DNA from 3 places in the Spirillospora sp. NPDC127506 genome. Region 2 is predicted to be linked to each of the others. Evidence: riboswitches for the same ligand, from Rfam matches in the RefSeq annotation. Region 2 holds a riboswitch; each other region holds the start of a gene.
The links. Region 2 has a riboswitch for thiamine pyrophosphate ahead of ABTW95_RS03130 (purine-cytosine permease family protein). Riboswitches for the same ligand answer to the same signal wherever they lie in the genome.
Positions count from the first base shown of each region.

Region 1 (6,258 bases), on a different contig from region 2:
CCGCCCTGGAGCCGGGGACCCGGACCGTCCTCGTCAACCACTGGCCGCTCGTCCGCGAGCCCACCCGCGTCCTGTGGTACCCGGAGTTCGCGCAGTGGTGCGGCACCGAGCGCACCGCCGAGTGGCACGACCGGTTCCGCGCGGTGTCGGTCGTCTACGGGCACCTGCACATCCCCCGGACGATCTGGACCGGCGGCGTCCCGCACATCGAGGTGTCGGTCGGCTACCCGCGCGAGTGGCGCAAATGGCGCGGGTCGCCGCGCGGCCCGCGCCGGATCCTGCCCGACCCCGAGACGAGCTGACCTAGCGGCGGCCGGGCACCATGCCTGCCGCGGCGAGCGACAGCAGCCGCCCGGCCGCCTCCGGCTCCCGCTCGGTGACCGCCGCGATCGCGCCGGTGAGCCACAGGACGTCGGCGAACGCCGCGCCCGCCGGCGCGTCCCCGGCCCGCTGCGCGCGGGCGAACAGCGCCTCGCCCGCCTCGCACATCGCCCGCCGCGCGGCCGCCCCCTCCGGCCGCCCGTCCCGCAGCGACACCACCGCCGACGCGGCCAGCCCCCGGAACACCGTCACCCGCGCCATGAACGTCCGCAGCCAGGTCATCAGCGCCTCGCCGGGCGCGGGCGCGACCATCAGGTCGCGGGCCGCCGCGGCGAGCTCCTCGTAGGCGTCGGCGAGCAGCGCCTCCAGGAGGTGCTGGCGGGTCGGGAAGTGGCGGTAGAGCGTCCCGATGCCGACGCCGGCGGTGCGGGCGACGCCCTCCAGGGACGCGCCGGCCCCCTCGCGCTGGAACGTCTCGCGGGCCGCGGCGAGCAGCCGCGCCCGGTTGCGGCGCACGTCGGCGCGCACCGCGCGGGCGGGGGCCGTCGGCGTGTCGTCGCTGGTCACGTGGGTCCTCGGTCCTTTCCCGGCGGGTATGGGCCTGCGGCGATTCGGGGGGATCCGCGGCTTTGGAACGGTCCCTCGATACTATCCGCGCCGGGCCGCCCGTTCCGCGCCGGGAGGGGCCGGCCCGCCGCGGCCGGTGCCGCGGCGGGCCTGCGCCGACCTGCGCCGACGTCAGGACGGGCCGGGGGAGACGGGCAGCTGCACCCGCCCGCCCGCGGCGCGGAACTCCGCCGCCTTCTCCCGCATCCCGGCGGCGAGGGCCGCCTCGCCGTCCAGCCCGCGCTCGTCGGCGTACCGCCGGACGTCCCGGGTGATCTTCATCGAGCAGAAGTGCGGGCCGCACATCGAGCAGAAGTGCGCGGTCTTCGCCGGGGCCGCCGGGAGCGTCTCGTCGTGGAACGCGCGTGCCGTGTCCGGGTCGAGGGACAGGTTGAACTGGTCCTCCCACCGGAAGTCGAACCGCGCCTCCGACAGCGCGTCGTCCCACGCCCGCGCCCCCGGATGGCCCTTGGCCAGGTCGGCGGCGTGGGCGGCGATCTTGTAGGCGATGACGCCCGCCTTCACGTCCTCGCGGTCCGGCAGCCCGAGGTGCTCCTTCGGGGTGACGTAGCAGAGCATCGCGGTCCCGTGCCAGCCGATCATCGCGGCGCCGATCGCCGAGGTGATGTGGTCGTAGCCGGGCGCGATGTCGGTGGTCAGCGGGCCGAGCGTGTAGAACGGCGCCCCGTCGCACCACTCCTGCTGCAGGTCGACGTTCTCCTTGATCTTGTGCATCGGGACGTGGCCGGGCCCCTCGTTCATCACCTGGTTGCCGTGCTCGGCCGCGATCCGCGTCAGCTCGCCCTGCGTGCGCAGCTCGGCGAACTGCGCCTCGTCGTTGGCGTCCGCGATGCAGCCGGGGCGCAGGCCGTCCCCGAGGGACCAGGTGACGTCGTAGGCGGCGAAGATCTCGCACAGCTCCCGGAAGTGCGTGTACAGGAAGTTCTCCTCGTGGTGCGCGAGGCACCACGCCGCCATGATCGAGCCGCCCCGCGACACGATGCCCGTCTTGCGCCGCGCGGTCAGCGGCACGTACCGCAGCAGGACCCCCGCGTGGACGGTCATGTAGTCGACGCCCTGCTCGGCCTGCTCGATCACCGTGTCGCGGAACAGGTCCCAGGTCAGCTCCGCGGGGTCGCCGCCCGCCTTCTCCACCGCCTGGTACAGCGGGACGGTCCCGACCGGCACCGGCGAGTTGCGCAGGATCCACTCCCGCGTCGTGTGGATGTCCCGGCCGGTGGACAGGTCCATGATCGTGTCGGCGCCCCACCGGGTCGCCCAGGTCATCTTCTCGACCTCGTCCTCGATCGAGGACGCCACCGCCGAGTTGCCGATGTTCGCGTTCACCTTCACGAGGAAGTTCCGCCCGATGACCATCGGCTCGATCTCGGGGTGGTTGACGTTCGCGGGCAGCACCGCCCGGCCGGCGGCCAGCTCGTCCCGGACGAACTCCGGGCGCACGCCCTCCCGCAGCGCCGCGAACTCCATCTCCGGCGTGATCTCGCCCCGCCGCGCGTACGCGCGCTGCGTCACCGCGCCGCCGGTCGCGCGCCGCGGCCGGCGGGGCGGGAAGTCCTCCCGCGCGGGCGCCCGCCGCCCGTCGTCCCCGGGCCGCGCCGGGCGCCCCTCGTACGGCGCGGTGTCGCCCCGCTCGGCGATCCACGCCTCCCGCAGCGCAGGCAGCCCCCGCCGGACGTCGACCTCCCGCGCCGGATCGGTGTACGGCCCCGACGTGTCGTACAGGACGACGACATCGCCGTTGGTCAGCGGCACCTCCCGCATCGGGACCCGGAGGTCCGGCCGCGACCCCTGCAGGTAGGTCTTGCGGGCAGCTGGAACCACACGTTGTGTCATGACGACTCGATCTCTCCCTACGCCGGCATTACCCGGTCAGGTTCATGCGGTCAGCGGCCGTCCCAGCCGCTATCTCAGCCCGGTTCGCCGGGCACCCGCGATCTGTCGCCCCCGACGCTAACCCGCGGCACCCCGGTTGCCGCAACCGCCGCCTCCGGGGTAGAACGCGCCCGCGCGAGGCCCTGAGAGGATCGGGGCATGTTCGACCCTCACCAGGAGTACACGCTGACCCCGGTCGGCCATGTCTCGTCCGCGCTGACCGACCGCGAGTCCGCGCCCAAGCAGGGGACCGAGGGCGCGCCCGAGGCATGGCTGGTCTTCGAGCCGGCCGTGCTCCCGGCGCTGGAGGGCCTCCGCCCGGGCGACCGGGTCTTCGTGCTGACGTGGCTGCACCTGTCGCCCCGGGACGTCCTGCGCGTCCACCCGCGCGACGACCCGTCCACCCCGATGCGCGGGGTGTTCGCGACGCGCTCCCCGGACCGCCCCAACCCGATCGGCCTGCACCCGGTCGAGGTCCTGGAGGTGACGGGCCGCTGCGTCCGCGTCAGCGGCCTGGAGGCCCTCGACGGCACCCCGATCGTGGACGTGAAACCGATCCTCGCCTGCGAACCCGGCGGGTAGGCCGCCGGGCCGGGGGAGCGCGGCGGGTTCGCGGTCGCCGCCCGCCCCCCGCCCGCCGCGCCGTCAGCCCGCGGTGACGAGGTAGAGCAGGCCCGCCAGCGTCGAGGCCGAGCCGATCTCCCCGCGCGCGGCGCGCGCGGGGACCGACGCCAACGGGACCCACTCGATCCGCTCGGCCTCCACGTCGGTCGGCGCCCCGACCCGCTCGGCGCCGTCCGCCCGGTAGATGTGATAAACGCCATCGTGGACGCCGGGTGACGGCCGCACGTCGAGCAGGTGCCGGACGGTCCCCGCGCGGTATCCGGTCTCCTCGACCAGCTCCCGCGCGGCCGCCTCGCCGGGGTCTTCGCCCGGTTCGACTCGTCCGCCGGGAATCTCCCAACCCCACTGGTCGGTGATGAACCGGTGCCGCCAGATCAGCAGCACCCGGCCCTCCCCGTCGACCGCCGCGACGCCCGCCGCGGGCCGCACCCGCACGAGATGATGGTCGAACCGGCGCCCGTCCGGGAGTTCGACATCGGCCAGCCGCACGTCCATCCAGGGGCTGTCGTAGACCGACCTCTCCCCGTAGACCGTCCATCTCATGGATGGACGCTATCGGGGCCTTTCAAACCCTTACCGGTAGGGTCAGGATCAAGGGGACCAGGGGAGGCGATCGCGTCGGTGAGCACACTGCAGGAGGCCCCGCAGGACCGGATCTTCACGGTGCCCAACGTGCTGAGCGTGGCACGGCTCGTGGGCGTCCCGCTGTTCCTGTGGCTGGTCTTGGCCGAGGCGGACGGGTGGGCGATCGGCGTGCTGGTGTTCGCCGGCCTGTCCGACTGGCTGGACGGCAAGCTGGCGCGCGCGCTGAACCAGACCAGCAAGCTCGGCACGGTGCTCGACCCGGCCGCCGACCGCCTCTACATCCTCGCCACGCTGATCGGGCTCACCATCCGCGACATCATCCCGCTGTGGCTGGTGGTGCTGCTCGTCGCCCGGGAGTTCGCGATCCTGCCGATCGCGCCGATCGTCCGGCGGCTCGGGTACGGCGGCACGCTGCCCGTCCACTTCATCGGCAAGGCGGGCACCATGTGCCTGCTGTACGCCTTCCCGCTGCTGCTGCTGGGCGACCACGACGGCGGCGCGGCGACCGCGGCGAAGGTCGCCGGCTGGTCCTTCGCCATCTGGGGGACGGGCCTGTACTGGTGGGCGGCCGTCCTCTACTGGACGCAGACGCGGCAACTGGTGCTGGCCGGCCGCGACTCGCCCCCGGCCCCCGGGCCGGACGCCGCGCGCGCACCGGACGACCGGCGCGATCCGGGCGCGGACCCGCCGGCCGGCGACCAGAAGGGAGCTGAGACCCCCCGATGAAGGCCGTCGTGATGGCGGGAGGCGAGGGGACGCGGCTGCGTCCGATGACCGCCAACCAGCCCAAGCCGCTGCTGCCGCTCGTCAACCGGCCGATCATGGAGCACGTGCTCCGGCTGCTGAAGCGGCACGGGTTCACCGAGACCGTGGTCACCGTCCAGTTCCTGGCCGCGCTGATCCGCAACTACTTCGGCGACGGCGAGGAGCTCGGCATGTCGCTGAGCTACGCGACGGAGGAGATCCCGCTCGGCACCGCCGGCAGCGTCAAGAACGCCGAGGAGGCGCTGCGCGACGACCGGTTCCTCGTGATCTCGGGGGACGCGCTCACCGACATCGACCTCACCGACATGGTGCGGTTCCACAAGGAGAACGACGCGCTCGTCACCATCGGGCTGAAGCGGGTCCCGAACCCGCTCGAATTCGGCATCATCATCGTGGACGACGAGGGCCGCGTGCAGCGGTTCCTGGAGAAGCCCACCTGGGGCCAGGTGTTCTCCGACACCGTCAACACCGGCATCTACGTGATGGAGCCCGAGGTCCTCGAACACGTCGCGGAGGGCGAGCCCGTCGACTGGTCGGGGGACGTGTTCCCTAAGCTCCTCGCCGAGGGGGCCCGCCTGTTCGGGTACGTGGCCGACTGCTACTGGGAGGACGTCGGCACCCACGAGAGCTACCTCAAGGCCCAGGCCGACATGCTGTCGGGCCAGGTCGGCATCGAGCTGGACGGCTTCGAGATGTCCCCGGGCGTGTGGGTCGCCGAAGGAGCCGAGGTGGACGCCGAGGCCGTGCTCAAAGGGCCGCTCTACATCGGCGACTACGCCAAGGTCGAGGCGGGCGTCGAACTGCGCGAGTACACCGTCCTCGGCAGCAACGTCGTGGTGAAGGAGGGCGCGTTCCTGCACCGCGCCATCGTCCACGACAACGTGTTCGTCGCGCCGTCCACGAACCTGCGCGGCTGCGTCATCGGCAAGAACACCGACATCATGGCCGGAGCCCGCGTCGAGGAGGGCGCGGTCATCGGGGACGAATGCGTCATCGAGGCCGAGGCGTACGTCTCCAGCGGCGTGAAGGTCTACCCGTTCAAGACCATCGAGGCCGGCGCGGTCGTCAACACCAGCGTCATCTGGGAGTCGCGCGGGCAGCGCAACCTGTTCGGGCCGCGCGGCGTGTCCGGGCTCGTCAACGTCGAGATCACCCCCGAGCTGGCGGTGCGGCTGGCCTCCGCCTACGCCACCACGCTGAAGAAGGGCTCCACGGTCGTCACCGGACGCGACGTCTCGCGCGCCGCCCGCACCCTCAAACGCGCCGTGAACAGCGCGCTCACCGCCAGCGCCATCAACGTCAACGACCTGGAGGCGACCCCGCTCACCGTCGCCCGGTTCGAGACCGGCCGCGAGGACGCCGTCGGCGGCATCTACATCCGCACCACCCTCGGCGACCCGCAGGGCGTCGACATCCTGTTCCTCGACGCGGGCGGCGCCGACCTGTCCCAGGCGGCGCAGCGCA
Region 1 is NZ_JBEORG010000050.1:3,450-9,707, reverse strand. Features, by position in the region: gene ABTW95_RS31255 (metallophosphoesterase family protein) at 1-302, shown strand, start outside; gene ABTW95_RS31250 (TetR/AcrR family transcriptional regulator) at 304-888, opposite strand; gene thiC (phosphomethylpyrimidine synthase ThiC) at 1,060-2,781, opposite strand; TPP riboswitch at 2,777-2,890, opposite strand; gene tsaA (tRNA (N6-threonylcarbamoyladenosine(37)-N6)-methyltransferase TrmO) at 2,980-3,402, shown strand; gene ABTW95_RS31235 (NUDIX hydrolase) at 3,466-3,987, opposite strand; gene clsA (cardiolipin synthase ClsA) at 4,066-4,755, shown strand; gene ABTW95_RS31225 (sugar phosphate nucleotidyltransferase) at 4,752-6,258, shown strand, end outside.
Region 1: another riboswitch for thiamine pyrophosphate. It lies ahead of thiC (phosphomethylpyrimidine synthase ThiC); the one in region 2 lies ahead of ABTW95_RS03130 (purine-cytosine permease family protein).

Region 2 (6,258 bases):
TGGCGTGCGTCCTGACGGGGGCGGCCGCCCCGTTCTCGCCGGTCGTCCCGGGGGCGCGCAGCACGGCCCAGACCGTGGTGGCGCCGTCCTCGTGGCGTACTCCCCATCCGTCGGACAGGGCCTCGACGATGCCGAGCCCGCGCCCGCCGAGCGAGGACAGCGTGCCGGGGCCGCGCCGGGGCTCGGTCATGGCGCCGCCGTCGCTGACCTCCAGTTCGAGCACGTCGCCGTGGCGCACCCAGCAGACCCTGACCTGGCCGGACGGCAGCGGCCTGGCGTGCCGGAGCGCGTTGCTGATGAGCTCGCTGACGATGACGCTCGCGTCGTCCACGATGGACTCGTAGACCCCCGAGTCGGCCAACTCCGAGCTGAGGCGCCTGCGGGCGACCGCGACGCTGGACGGTGCGTGTGGCAGCAGTACGACGCTCGACGCCCTCACCTCCCCGTGGTTCCGCTTACTCGGACGAGTCCCGCCGTCGCTCTTCCGGTACGACCGAAATGCCCTGATGTCCACAGCCGGAAACCCGGCCGGTCGGGTTCATCGCCTGTACAACGAGTCACCGGCCGTCCGGTCACGGTGATCACCCCCGAACGGAACCTCGTCACCAACGGCAACCAACAAAGGATCTATCCACCCGACGGCGGACTCATGCCTCACGCACTCGTTTCGTCCATCACACCCCGCGGTCACCGAACTTTCTCGCACCAGCCAAGGGTGCCATCCGCCGGGACCTCCGAACGCCCAGGTCACACCGGTCTCACCGGGCGCCCCGGAGGGAGTGTCGTCACGGTGAGTGACCACGGCCGGGTCAGTCCGCTCCGCGAAGCACGAGGCGCATGCGGGTCCCGTCGCCGGCACGCGCGCCACCTGCGGGTCCGTGCCCTTCCGCGGTGCGCAGCAGGGTGTCGCGACGATTAATGGTCCGTTCCATTTGCGCCACTTCGGCGCCTACTGAAGCTTTGCGAGAATCAGTGTGATATGTCTCACGTTCAGCCGGATGGGCTGAAATTCTCCCGCCCTGTGCCTCGGTCAGCCGTTTCACGATGTACAGACCGAGCCCGATTCCGCCGAAGCGGCGCCGGTCCCCCGCGTCTCCCTGGACGAACCGCTCGAAGATCCGCTCATGGTCGCCGGCCGGGATGCCGATCCCCTCGTCCTGGACCGTCACGACGATGTCGGAGCCCTCGCACACGGCCCGGACGCTGACCGTCCCGCCGTCCGGGGAGTACTTGAAGGCGTTCTCCAGGAGCTGCCCGAGGACGATGTCGGTCGCCATCGCGTCCCCGCGGCAGGGCGGCAGATCGGGATCGATCTCCAGCTCGACGCGGTGCAGGGGCGACAGGGAGCGGAACCCGGCGACGACGCCCTCCAGCACCCGGGCCAGGTCGAACGACTCGATCGTCACGGCCAGCTCGTCGGCCCCGGCGCGGGAGCCGAGGAGGAGGTGCTCGACCAGGCGGCCGAGCGACTGGGCGCGCTCGGCGATGGTGGCGACGGCGGTGCGGCGGTCGCCGTCGGCCATCTCGTCCCACCGGTTGACCAGCGTGGACGCGAACCCCTGCACCACGGTGATCGGCGTGCGCAGCTCGTGGCTGGTCGTGGCGAGGAACAGGTCCTTGGCCTCTTCGAGCGCCTTCGTCTCGGACACGTCGCGGAAGTCGACGACCAGCTCGCCGGTCTCCTCGATCTCGGCGGCCAGCACGTTCAGCCACGTCCCGGACTCCAGCCGGAAGGTGAGCTTCTCCCCGAGCCCGGGCATGGCGAACGGGAGCGGGCGGCCGATCGCGTCCTCCGGCGGGATGCCGGTGAGGGTGTGCGCGGCCGGGTTCCACTGCCGGACGACGAGGTCGTGGTCGAGGACGGCGATCCCGTCGGCGCTGGAGTCGATCACCGCGCGCTCGTGCGCCCGCTGCCGCACGACCTCGGCGTACGCGACGGCGTTGCCGACCGCGACGCCGGCGTGCCCCGCGAGCAGTTCCAGCAGCTCCAGCTCGGTGTGCCCGGCCTTGCTCCCGGAGAACAGCGCGTAGAGCGCCCCGTAGGGGCGGTTCTGCAGGTAGGAGAGGCCGAGCGCGATCGTGTGCAGGCCGGGCAGCTCGGACCAGATCAGGTCGCCGAGCCGCCGCTCGCCGGTCGCGAGCTTGACGGTCTTGCCCGACCGCAGCAGCTCCCCGACCAGGCTGGGCCGCAGCTCCGCCGTCCGGCCGCGCATGTGCTCCGGCAGCCCGGACATGCTGACCAGCCGCAGCCGGTCCCCCTCGATCCGGACGAACCCGCCCGCGTCGGCTCCGGTCAGCTCGATGAGCGCGGCGGTGATCCGGTCGAGGACGACGCCCAGGTCGAGCTCGGCGTTCAGGTCGGCGACGATGTCGTTCAGCCGCCGGACGAGCCGCGCCCGCTCGGTCATGTGGTGCTGGACGATCTCGTCCTCTTCGACCGGGTGGTACACGCCCACCCAGCCGAGCAGCGTCCCACTGGGGTCTTTCAGCAGGCTCGTGTCGATGCGGACGTCGATGAGGCGGCCGTCCTGGTGGAACCGGCGGGTGGCGATCGAGATCTGCCCGCTCTCGCCCTCGCCGGCGGGCCGGGTGAGGAGCCGCTCCTGGACGGCGTTGTGCTCGGCCTTCAGCTCGTCCGGGACGATGGGCGGGACGCGCCCGATCATCTCCGCGGCGCTCCAGCCGAACATCCGCTCGGCGGCGGGGTTCCACACGGTCACCCGGTGCTGCTGGTCGACGGCCACGATGGCGTCGGCGGCGCTCTCGATGACCGCCCGCGCGATCGGATCGTGGACGTGCTGGTACACGTCTGTCATCGTGCCACCGGACTCCGGCACGCCGCCGGGTAACTTGCATCGTAAATTGCCACGTGAACCTTACCTTTTGGTAAGGCTACCGCCTGGTAACCCGCCCGATGAGCAGCGCGGCGGCCCCGGCCACCAGGAACGACAGCAGCGAGGCGCTCATCCAGGTCTGCGGGACGAAGTGCAGCGCGTCCCGGACGTCCCGCCAGAACCCCGCCCAGTGCCGCACCGTGCCCGGGTTGATCAGCTGGTAGACGACGAACCCCGCCGCCCACGCCGCGATCATCCCCCACCGCGACGGCGCCCGCCGCGACACGTCCCACCCGTCCAGCCGCGCCGCGGCCTCCGCCTCGGACGGCGCACCGCCGCCCTCGCCGGGCTCGGCGGACGAGCGGTGGCGCCGGCCCAGGAAGAAGTCGGCGGCGAGGACGCCCAGCATCGGGACGAAGACCGAGCCGATCAGGGTCAGGAAGCCCGCGTAGTCGCCGATGTCCAGGACCAGCGCGAGGACGGTGATGCCGGTCCCGAGCGCGACGCTCAGCACCCGGCGGTCGGCGCGCGGGAACAGGTTCTGGATCGAGACGGCGGTGGAGTAGGTGTCGGCGAACGACTGGTCCGCCTCCCGCAGCACGAAGACCGCGAAGAACACCACGCCGAGCGTCGGGCCGAGGAAGGGGTCGAACACCCTGCCGCTGTCGCCCGCGACCAGCGCGAGCGCCAGCAGGCCGAGGACGTAGGCGATGATCTGCGTGGCGGAGTAGCCGACGGACGCCGCGCCGAACGCCGCCCGTTCCGTCCGGGAGTGCCGGGTGTAGTCGGCGGCGACCGGAACCCACGAGATCGACACGGCGAGCGCCGCGTCGGCGCCGATCCAGAAGCCGCCCCACGAGCCCTCCGTCAGGTCGGGCAGCGGCTGCCGGACGAGCTCCACGTAGAAGTAGACGAGCGCGATCGCCACCGCGACCGTCACGTAGCGGCGCAGCAGCCGCACCGAGCCGAGCGGCCACACCGTCAGCACCGTGGTGATCGCCCCGGCGGCGACCACGTAGCCCCAGCGCGGCACGCCGTCCCACAGCTCGCGGGCCGCGTCCGCGATGACGATCAGTTCGAACGTCCCCCAGCCGATGAGCTGCGCGATGTTCAGGACCGTCGGCGCGTACGACAGCCGCGCGCCGAACAGGCCGCGCAGCAGCACCATCGCGGGCTGGCCGGTGCGGGCGCCCGGGACCGCGGCGAGGCCGAGCATGAGCCCGCCGATGACCGTCCCGACGGCCATCGCGACGATGCCCGCCATGATGGAGATGGTCGGCGCGCCGTCGTCGTCCGGCGCGAGGACGGTGTAGGCGCCGGAGAAGGCGAGGAGGCTGACGCCCAGGTTGGCCCAGAACGCGCTCTGGTCCCAGAACCCGAGGACCTTGGGGGCGGGTTCGTCGAGGGTGAAGGGGGCCTCGTTGGCCTCAGGGCGCTTTTCGACGTCGGACGTCACGGGACACACGCTCCCTACGCCGGCATTACCCGGACAGGTTCATGCGGTCGGCGACGCCTTGCAGGCCGCCCTCTCAGCCCGGCTCTCGGCCCGAGCTCCCGCGGTTATCGGTCGGAGCCGATCGTACAACCGCCCGTCAACTACCAAAAGGGGTGATCACGCCACATACGGCGGGCCGCCGCCCGCGCCCTCCATGGGGCGCCCGGCCTCGACCCAGCCCTTCATCCCGCCGTCGACGTTCCGCGCCAGCCACCCCGCCTGGTTGAGCGCCACCGTGACCTGCGCCGACCGCACGCCGGACCGGCAGATCACGTACACCTCCCGGTCGCGCGGGATCTCGCCGGCGCGGTCGCTCAGCTGCCGCATGGGGATGTGGACCGCCTCGGGCGCATGGCCCGCGTCCCACTCGTCCTGTTCGCGGACGTCCAGCAGGTAGCCGTCCTGCGGGACGTCGGCCGCGCCCACCGCCGGCACGTCTTCCCCGAAATTCATCACACCCCCATGGAACCGCGCGAACCCGCCCTGCGTCGAATCACGCATGCGGTATCGGACGCTCCTCTTCGCAGCGCCCGGGCTGGCCATGCTCCTGACCTTGGCCGCCTGCGGCGACGAACAGGCCAACGGAGACCCCGCCGAAGCGCCGTCCGGCACGACGTCCGTACAGCCCTCCGGCACCCCGGGAGACTCCCTCACCATCAAGGTCAAGGCCTCCGCGGAGGCCCCCGCCAAGACCTGGACGCTGACCTGCGATCCCCCTGGCGGTACCCATCCGAAGGCCGCCGACGCATGCGCGGCCCTGACCAAGGCCAAGGAACCCTTCAAGCCCGTCCCGAAGGACCAGATGTGCACCGACATCTACGGCGGTCCCGAGATCGCCACGGTGCGGGGCACCTGGCGGGGCGAAAAGATCGACGCCAAGTTCACCCGCGGGGACGGCTGCCAGCTCCACCGCTGGGCCAAGGTCGCCCCCCTCTTCGGCAACGTCCCGAAGGTCCGCTGACGAAGGTCCGCTGACGAACGAGCCTTCCCCGTTCCGGCTCGGTTCACCACCACAGGCCCCGGCCCGCGCCGGGGCCTGCTCTGTCCGCGGGGGACTCGCCCGGACGAGTCAGTCGTCATGGGCCGCGGGGTCGACATGAGCGAGCGCGCGGTCCCGGGTGGGGCCGCGCGCTCGCCGGAAGCGGGTCAGCTGAGGGTCGGGGCCTTCTGCCGGCCGGTCTCGGCGGTCGCCGGGACGGCGGCGGCCGGGGCGGCCGTCAGGGGCTTGAAGCGGCGCAGCCGGAGGCTGTTGCTGACCACGAAGACCGAGGAGAACGCCATCGCGCCGCCGGCGATCATCGGGGTGAGCAGGCCGGACGCCGCGAGCGGCAGGGCCGCCACGTTGTAGGCGAACGCCCAGAACAGGTTGCCCTTGATCGTGCCGAGCGTGCGGCGCGACAGCCGGATCGCGTCGGCCGCGGCCCGCAGGTCGCCGCGGACCAGCGTCAGGTCGGACGCCTCGATCGCCACGTCCGTCCCGGTGCCCATCGCGAGGCCCAGGTCGGCCTGGGCGAGCGCCGCGGCGTCGTTGACCCCGTCGCCCACCATCGCCACGGTCCGCCCCTCGGACTGGAGGCGCTTGACGACGTCCACCTTGTCCTGGGGCAGGACCTCGGCGATGACCTCGCCGATCCCGACCGCCTCCGCGACCGTGCGGGCGACGGTCTCGTTGTCGCCGGTCAGCAGGACCGGGCGCAGGCCGAGGGCCTTCAGCTGCGCGATCGCCTCGGCGGAGGTCGGCTTGACCTGGTCCGCGACGGTGATCACCGCGCGGGCGGCGCCGTCCCAGCCGACCGCGACGGCCGTGCGGCCGAGCGCCTGCGCCTCCTCCATCGCGCGCTCCAGGCCGGGCGTGAGGTGCTGCGACCACTCGGCCAGGAGCTGCGGACGCCCCGCGAGGACGCCGTGCCCGTCCACGATCCCCTGGAC
Region 2 is NZ_JBEORG010000002.1:99,866-106,123, forward strand. Features, by position in the region: gene ABTW95_RS03120 (ATP-binding protein) at 1-439, opposite strand, end outside; gene ABTW95_RS03125 (PAS domain-containing protein) at 810-2,816, opposite strand; gene ABTW95_RS03130 (purine-cytosine permease family protein) at 2,893-4,290, opposite strand; TPP riboswitch at 4,285-4,402, opposite strand; gene ABTW95_RS03135 (rhodanese-like domain-containing protein) at 4,447-4,782, opposite strand; gene ABTW95_RS03140 (SSI family serine proteinase inhibitor) at 4,829-5,290, shown strand; gene ABTW95_RS03145 (heavy metal translocating P-type ATPase) at 5,476-6,258, opposite strand, start outside.

Region 3 (6,258 bases), on a different contig from region 2:
CGCGGCCCACCGCGCCGCAGCTCGTCCGGGCGCTGCGGGAGGGCCAGGCCCCCGCGCCGAAGCCGCGCCCGACCCGGATACCGCGCTACCGGTGGCGGATGATGGTCGCGCTCGGCGCCGTCGTCGCCGCCGGGTTCGTGCTCGGCATGCTCTTCTGAGGGTCCGCCGGTCCCGAGGGACGGCGGCGGCGCGTCCTACCAGTGCGGCGGGCGGTCCTCCAGCAGGCGGGCGTCATCGTCGCCGCCGCCGCGCCACTCGCCCCAGCCCGTGTCGGTGTCGTCGGACGTCTGGTCGGGCAGGATCTCCAGGTCGTCGTCGAGGTCGACGATGCGGTCGTCGTCGGGTGCCACGCTCATGATCCCCATTGTGGGTGATCGTCCGCGCGGTCCGCACCGTGATCCGGGTCAAACCGCGACGACGCCCGCCCCCGCCGGGTCAGCCCGCCAGCCGCCGCGCGAACTCCGCGGCCGCGGCGCCGGGGTCGTCCGCCTCGGTGATGGCGCGCACCACGACGACGCGGGTCGCGCCCGCCGCCCGCACCTGCGCGAGGTTCTCCAGGTCGATGCCGCCGATCGCGAACCACGGCCGCGCCGCGTTCAGCGAGGACACGTACTCCAGCAGCTTCGGGCCGGGCGCGGGGCGGCCGGGCTTGGTCGGCGTGGGCCAGACGGGGCCCGCGCAGAAGTAGTCGGCGCCCGGCTCGGCGGCCGCCGCCGACGCCTGCTCGCCCGAGTGCGTGGACCGGCCGATCAGCATGTCGCCGCCGACGATCTCGCGCGCCGCGGGCACCGGCAGGTCGCCCTGGCCGAGGTGCAGGACGTCGGCGCGGACGGCGTGCGCCACGTCCGCCCGGTCGTTGACGGCGAGCAGCGCGCCGTGCCGCTCGCACGCCGCCCGGAAGATCTCCAGGTAGGTCATCTCGTCCCTGGCCTCCAGCCCCTTCTGGCGGAGCTGGACGATGTCGACGCCGTTCGCGAGGACGGCGTCGAGGAACTCGGGCAGGTCTCCCTGCCGCTCCCGCGCGTCGGTGCAGAGGTAGAGGCGGGCTCGGCTGAGCCGGGCGCGCAGCGCGACGGCGCGTTCGGAGGGGAGATGCCTGGACACGGCCGGGGAACGTCCTTTCACGGGGTCATGCGGGATCGCGGGGGCGCGCGGCGGAGGGTCCCGGCGCGCGCCCCCGCGATCGTGTCACGTGCTCTGTCTCAGATGTGCCTGTCTCGGATGTGCCTGTCTCGGCTGTGCCTTGTCTCAGACGTGCGTCGTCCCGGCCGGGCCGCCGGGTCAGAACGCGAGCGCCTGCGCCCTGCGCCGGACCTCGGTCCCCCGGTTCTCGGTGAGCGCCTCGACGGGCGTCCCCGGAAGGGTGTCGTCGGCGGTGAACAGCCAGCGGATGGTCTCCACGTCGTCGAACCCGGCGTCCGACAGGAGGGTGAGCGTGCCGGGGAGGCCCTTGATGACCTGGCCGTCCTTGATGAAGGCCGCGGGCACCATCGGCTCCCCGTTCCGGCGCACCGCGAGGATCCGGTGCTCGTGGACGAGCTGCTTGATCCGGTTGGGCTTGATCCCGAGCCGCTCCGCGGTCTCGCGGAGGGTGAGCCATTCGCCGGCGAGGGCGTCGGTCCGGGGGTCGAGTGCGCTGTCAACGGTTGCGTGCATCTGCGTCACGCCCCCTTGCTACCACGCCGCCGGAAATCTCAAACCCCCTGGACAGCCGTCGGCTTCCCGCCGCGATCGCGGTCAGCGGACGGCCTGGCGGACGGGGACGTCCGGGTCGGCGATCGCCTCGGGGTCAACGGGCGTCCCGGCGGCGATCACCCGCCTCGCCTGCACCAGGTCACGGGGCCTGCCGACGGTGAGGATCGCGTCGAGGCGGTCGCCGGTCAGCCACACCGCGGCCCACTTCCGGCCGGACGGGTCGCCGCGGTGGACCAGCCACTCGGACGCCGCGTGGCTGCCCGCGTACTGCACCATCCGCCCGAACTGCTCGGACCAGAAGTACGGGGCGGCGTCGTACGACGCGTCCTCGCCGAGAAGGGCCGCGGCGGCGGTCTCGGGGGCGTTGAGCGCGGTGTCCCAGTGCTCGACGAGGAGCCGCCGCCCGTACCGCCGCGACCACCAGGCCGCGCAGTCGCCGACCGCCACCACGTCCGGGCGGAGGGAGCCCGGCTCCTCCCCGCCGTGGTAGACGCGGAACGAGGCGTCGGTGACCACGCCGCGCTCCACCAGCAGGCCCGAGCCCTCCAGCCAGGACACCTCCGGGCGGACCCCGATGCCGGCCACGACCTCGTCGGCGTCGATCCGGCCTCCGCCGGCGAGCACGAGGCCGCCGCCGTCGACGGCCGCGACCTTGACGCCGGTGCGCAGCTCGACGCCCGCCTCGGCGTACCAGGGGGCGGTCAGCGCGCCCACTTCGGGCCCGATCGCGTTGGCGAGCGGGGTGTCGGCCGCCTCCACGACGGTGACGCGGCAGCCCCGCTTCGCGGCGGTGGTCGCGACCTCGGCGCCGATCCAGCCCGCGCCGACGATCACGATGCGGGCGCCCGCGGTCAGCCGGGAGCGCAGGTCGCGGGCGTCGTCGATGGTCCGCAGGACGCGCTGGCGGCCCTCGCCCGGCAGCGTGACCGGGGCCGCGCCGGTCGCGATGACCAGCCCGTCGAACCGCAGGTCGCCCGCCGTGGACGCGAGCACGCCGCCGCGCCCCGGCCCGTCCAGGCGCAGGGCGGTGGCGCGCTCGCCGAGCAGCAGCTCGCAGCGCAGCGCGTCCCAGTCGGCGTCGACGGTCGTGTCGTCGGACTCGCCCGCGAGGACGGCCTTCGACAGCGGCGGCCGGTCGTAGGGCCGGTGCCGCTCCGCCGACACGAGCGTCAGCGCGCCCTCGTACCCCTTGCTCCGCAGGGCCTCCACGGCGCGCACGCCGGCCAGCCCACCGCCCACGACGATGACCTTCTCCATGATTGGCCAGCCTAATGCGCCGCGAATTCCGGGTGGACACCTGTCCAGATGTTGGACGGCCGCACCAAGGTCGTAAGGTGGGAACCGGATAAACCAGTACAGAGCGCGGGAGTCCGGTGCGACCGGGCTGAGAGGGCGGCTGGAACGGGCCGCCGACCGCCGGACCTGATCCGGATCATGCCGGCGAAGGGAGCGCGAATGCAGGTCGTGATCGTGGGAGCCGGGGTCATCGGCCTCGCCACCGCCTGGCGCACCGCCGGGGGCGGCGCCCCGGCGAAGGACCGCACCGTCACGCTGGTCGACCCGGCGCCCGCGAGCGGCGCCTCCTCGGTGGCGGCGGGCATGCTCACCCCCGTCAGCGAGCTGACCTACGGCGAGGAGCCGCTGCTGCGGCTCGGTCTCGCGTCCCGCGACCGGTACGCCGGGTTCGTCGCGGAGCTGGAGGAGCTGACCGGCCTGGACACCGGCCACCGCACCGACGGGCTGCTCCAGGTCGCGTTCGACGCCGACGACCTGAAGTACCTGGACGACCTGCGCCGCTTCCAGGAGAGCCTCGGCATCCCCGCGCAGGCGCTGACCGGCCGGGAGTGCCGGCGGGCGGAGCCGATGCTCGCGCCCGGCGTGCGCGGCGGGCTGCTCGCCCCCGAGGACGGCTCGATCGACCCGCGCCGGCTCACCGCGGCGCTGCTCGCGGCGGTGGAGCGGCTCGGCGTCCGGCTGGTCCGCCGGCGGGCCGTGCGGATCGTCGTCGAGGGCGGCAAGGCGGCCGGGGTCGCGCTGGACGACGGGACCGTGCTCCGCGCCGACCGGGTCCTGCTCGCGGCCGGGCCGTGGTCGGGCGACCTCGAAGGGCTGCCGCCCGGGACCGTCCCGCCCGTCCGCCCGGTGAAGGGCCAGGTGATCCGGCTCCGCACCCGCGTGCCGTTCCTCAAGCGGACCACGCGGGGGCTGGTGAAGGGCTCGTCGGTCTACCTGGTGCCGCGCGCGGACGGCGAGGTCGTCCTCGGCGCGACCCAGGAGGAGATGGGCTTCGACACGCGGGTCACCGCGGGCGGGCTGTGGGAGCTGCTGCGGGACGCCCGCGAGCTGCTGCCCGGCATCACCGAGCTGGAGTTCGCCGAGGTCACCGCCGGGCTGCGCCCCGGCTCCCCGGACAACGCGCCGGTGATGGGGCCGACGGCGCTGCCCGGCCTGCTCGCCGGCACCGGGCACTTCCGCAACGGCATCCTGCTGGCCCCGGTGAGCGCCGACATCCTGTCCGCGATGCTGCTGGACGGCCCCGTCCCCGAGATCGCCGCGCCGTTCGCCCCCGACCGGTTCTCCGAGGTGGGCGCATGAAGGTGACCGTCAACGGCGAGCCGCGCGAGCTGCCGGAGGACGCGAGCGTGGCCGACGCGGTCGCGTCCGTCACCGCGGCCCGGACCGGTGTGGCCGCCGCGCTGAACGGCGAGGTCGTCCGCCGTTCGGCGTGGGAGACGACGGCGCTCCGCGACGACGACCGCCTGGAAGTGCTGACCGCCGTGCAAGGAGGGTGAGATGTCCGACCCGCTGGTGATCGCCGGGGAGGAGCTGGGCTCGCGGCTGATCATGGGAACGGGCGGTGCGCCCAGCATGCGGGTGCTGCGGGAGGCGCTGACCGCGTCCGGCACGGAGCTGACCACGGTCGCGATGCGGCGGGTGGACCCGGCCGCGCGCGGGTCGGTGCTGGACGTCCTCGCCGAGTGCGGCATCAGGGTGCTGCCGAACACGGCGGGCTGCTTCACCGCCGGGGAGGCCGTGCTCACCGCGAAGCTGGCCCGGGAGGCGCTCGGCACCGACTGGGTCAAGCTGGAGGTGATCGCGGACGAGCGCACGCTGCTGCCCGACCCGATCGAGCTGGTGGAGGCCGCCGAGCAGCTCGTCGACGACGGCTTCGTCGTGCTGCCCTACACCAACGACGACCCGGTGCTGGCGCACCGCCTGGAGCAGATCGGGTGCGCCGCCGTGATGCCGCTCGGCTCGCCGATCGGGTCGGGGCTCGGCATCCGCAACCCGCACAACATCGAGCTGATCGTCGAGCGGGCGGGCGTCCCGGTGATCCTGGACGCCGGGCTCGGCACCGCGTCCGACGCGGCGCTCGCCATGGAGCTGGGCTGCGACGCCGTCCTGCTCGCGACCGCCGTCACCCGCGCGCAGCACCCGGCGCGGATGGCCGCGGCGATGCGACACGCGGTGGAGGGCGGACGGCTCGCCCGGCTGGCCGGGCGGATCCCGAAGCGCCGCTACGCGCAGGCGTCCTCCCCGTTCGAGGGCCTCGCCACGTCGTAGCAACGCTAAATGGTTGACTGTAGGAATATTCGCTGGACCTGAAACCTCATTGTGACGAGACTGGGGCGGGTTCACCCGGGCATGCCGCGCAACCCGGCACGTTCCTTCGGTGTTCATGGAAACGACCCATACCTAAGGTGCGTGACATGCAGCAGGAGAACCCGGGTCGCGTCGACAGGCGCGCGGTCGCCGCCGCCACCGTCACGGTGGTGCTGTGGGCGTCCGCCTTCGTCTCGATCCGCAGTGCAGGCGCCGAGTACGGGCCCGGCGCGCTCGCCCTCGGCCGCCTCCTGTCCGGCACGGTCGTCCTCGGCGCGCTGTGGCTCGTCCGGCGCGAGGGGCTGCCGCCGAAGGCCGCCTGGCCGGGCATCATCGCCGCCGGCGTCCTGTGGTTCGGCGCCTACATGGTGGCGCTGAACTGGGGCGAGCAGCTCGTGGACGCGGGCACCGCCGCCCTCGTCGTCAACATCGGGCCCATCCTGATCGCGCTCCTCGGCGGCTGGCTGCTGAAGGAGGGCGTCTCGGCCCGGCTGCTGACCGGCCTGGCCGTCTCGTTCGCCGGCGCCGCGGTCGTCGGGCTGTCGATGTCCGGGGAGGGCCGCGCGTCCGTCGGCGGGGTGCTGCTCTGCCTGGTCGCCGCCGTGACGTACGCGGCGGGCGTCGTCAGCCAGAAGCCCGCGCTGCGGCACGCGTCCGCGCTCCAGTTCACCACGTTCGCCTGCGCGATCGGCGCGCTGGCCTGCCTGCCCTTCTCCGGGCGGCTGATCTCCCAGGCCGCCGGCGCCCCGGCCGGCGCCACGCTCAACATGGTGTACCTGGGCGTCTTCCCGACCGCGATCGCGTTCACCACCTGGGGCTACGCGCTGGCCCGCACGTCCGCCGGGAAGATGGGCGCCACGACCTACGCCGTGCCCGCCCTCGTCGTCGCCATGTCGTGGCTGCTCCTCGGCGAGGTCCCGGGCCTGATCACGCTCGGCGGCGGCCTGCTCTGCCTGGCCG
Region 3 is NZ_JBEORG010000026.1:11,399-17,656, reverse strand. Features, by position in the region: gene ABTW95_RS23350 (serine/threonine-protein kinase) at 1-158, shown strand, start outside; gene ABTW95_RS23345 (hypothetical protein) at 195-356, opposite strand; gene thiE (thiamine phosphate synthase) at 436-1,104, opposite strand; gene ABTW95_RS23335 (Rv2175c family DNA-binding protein) at 1,282-1,656, opposite strand; gene ABTW95_RS23330 (NAD(P)/FAD-dependent oxidoreductase) at 1,738-2,952, opposite strand; TPP riboswitch at 3,048-3,161, shown strand; gene thiO (glycine oxidase ThiO) at 3,151-4,290, shown strand; gene thiS (sulfur carrier protein ThiS) at 4,287-4,487, shown strand; gene ABTW95_RS23315 (thiazole synthase) at 4,489-5,259, shown strand; gene ABTW95_RS23310 (DMT family transporter) at 5,406-6,258, shown strand, end outside.
Region 3: another riboswitch for thiamine pyrophosphate. It lies ahead of thiO (glycine oxidase ThiO); the one in region 2 lies ahead of ABTW95_RS03130 (purine-cytosine permease family protein).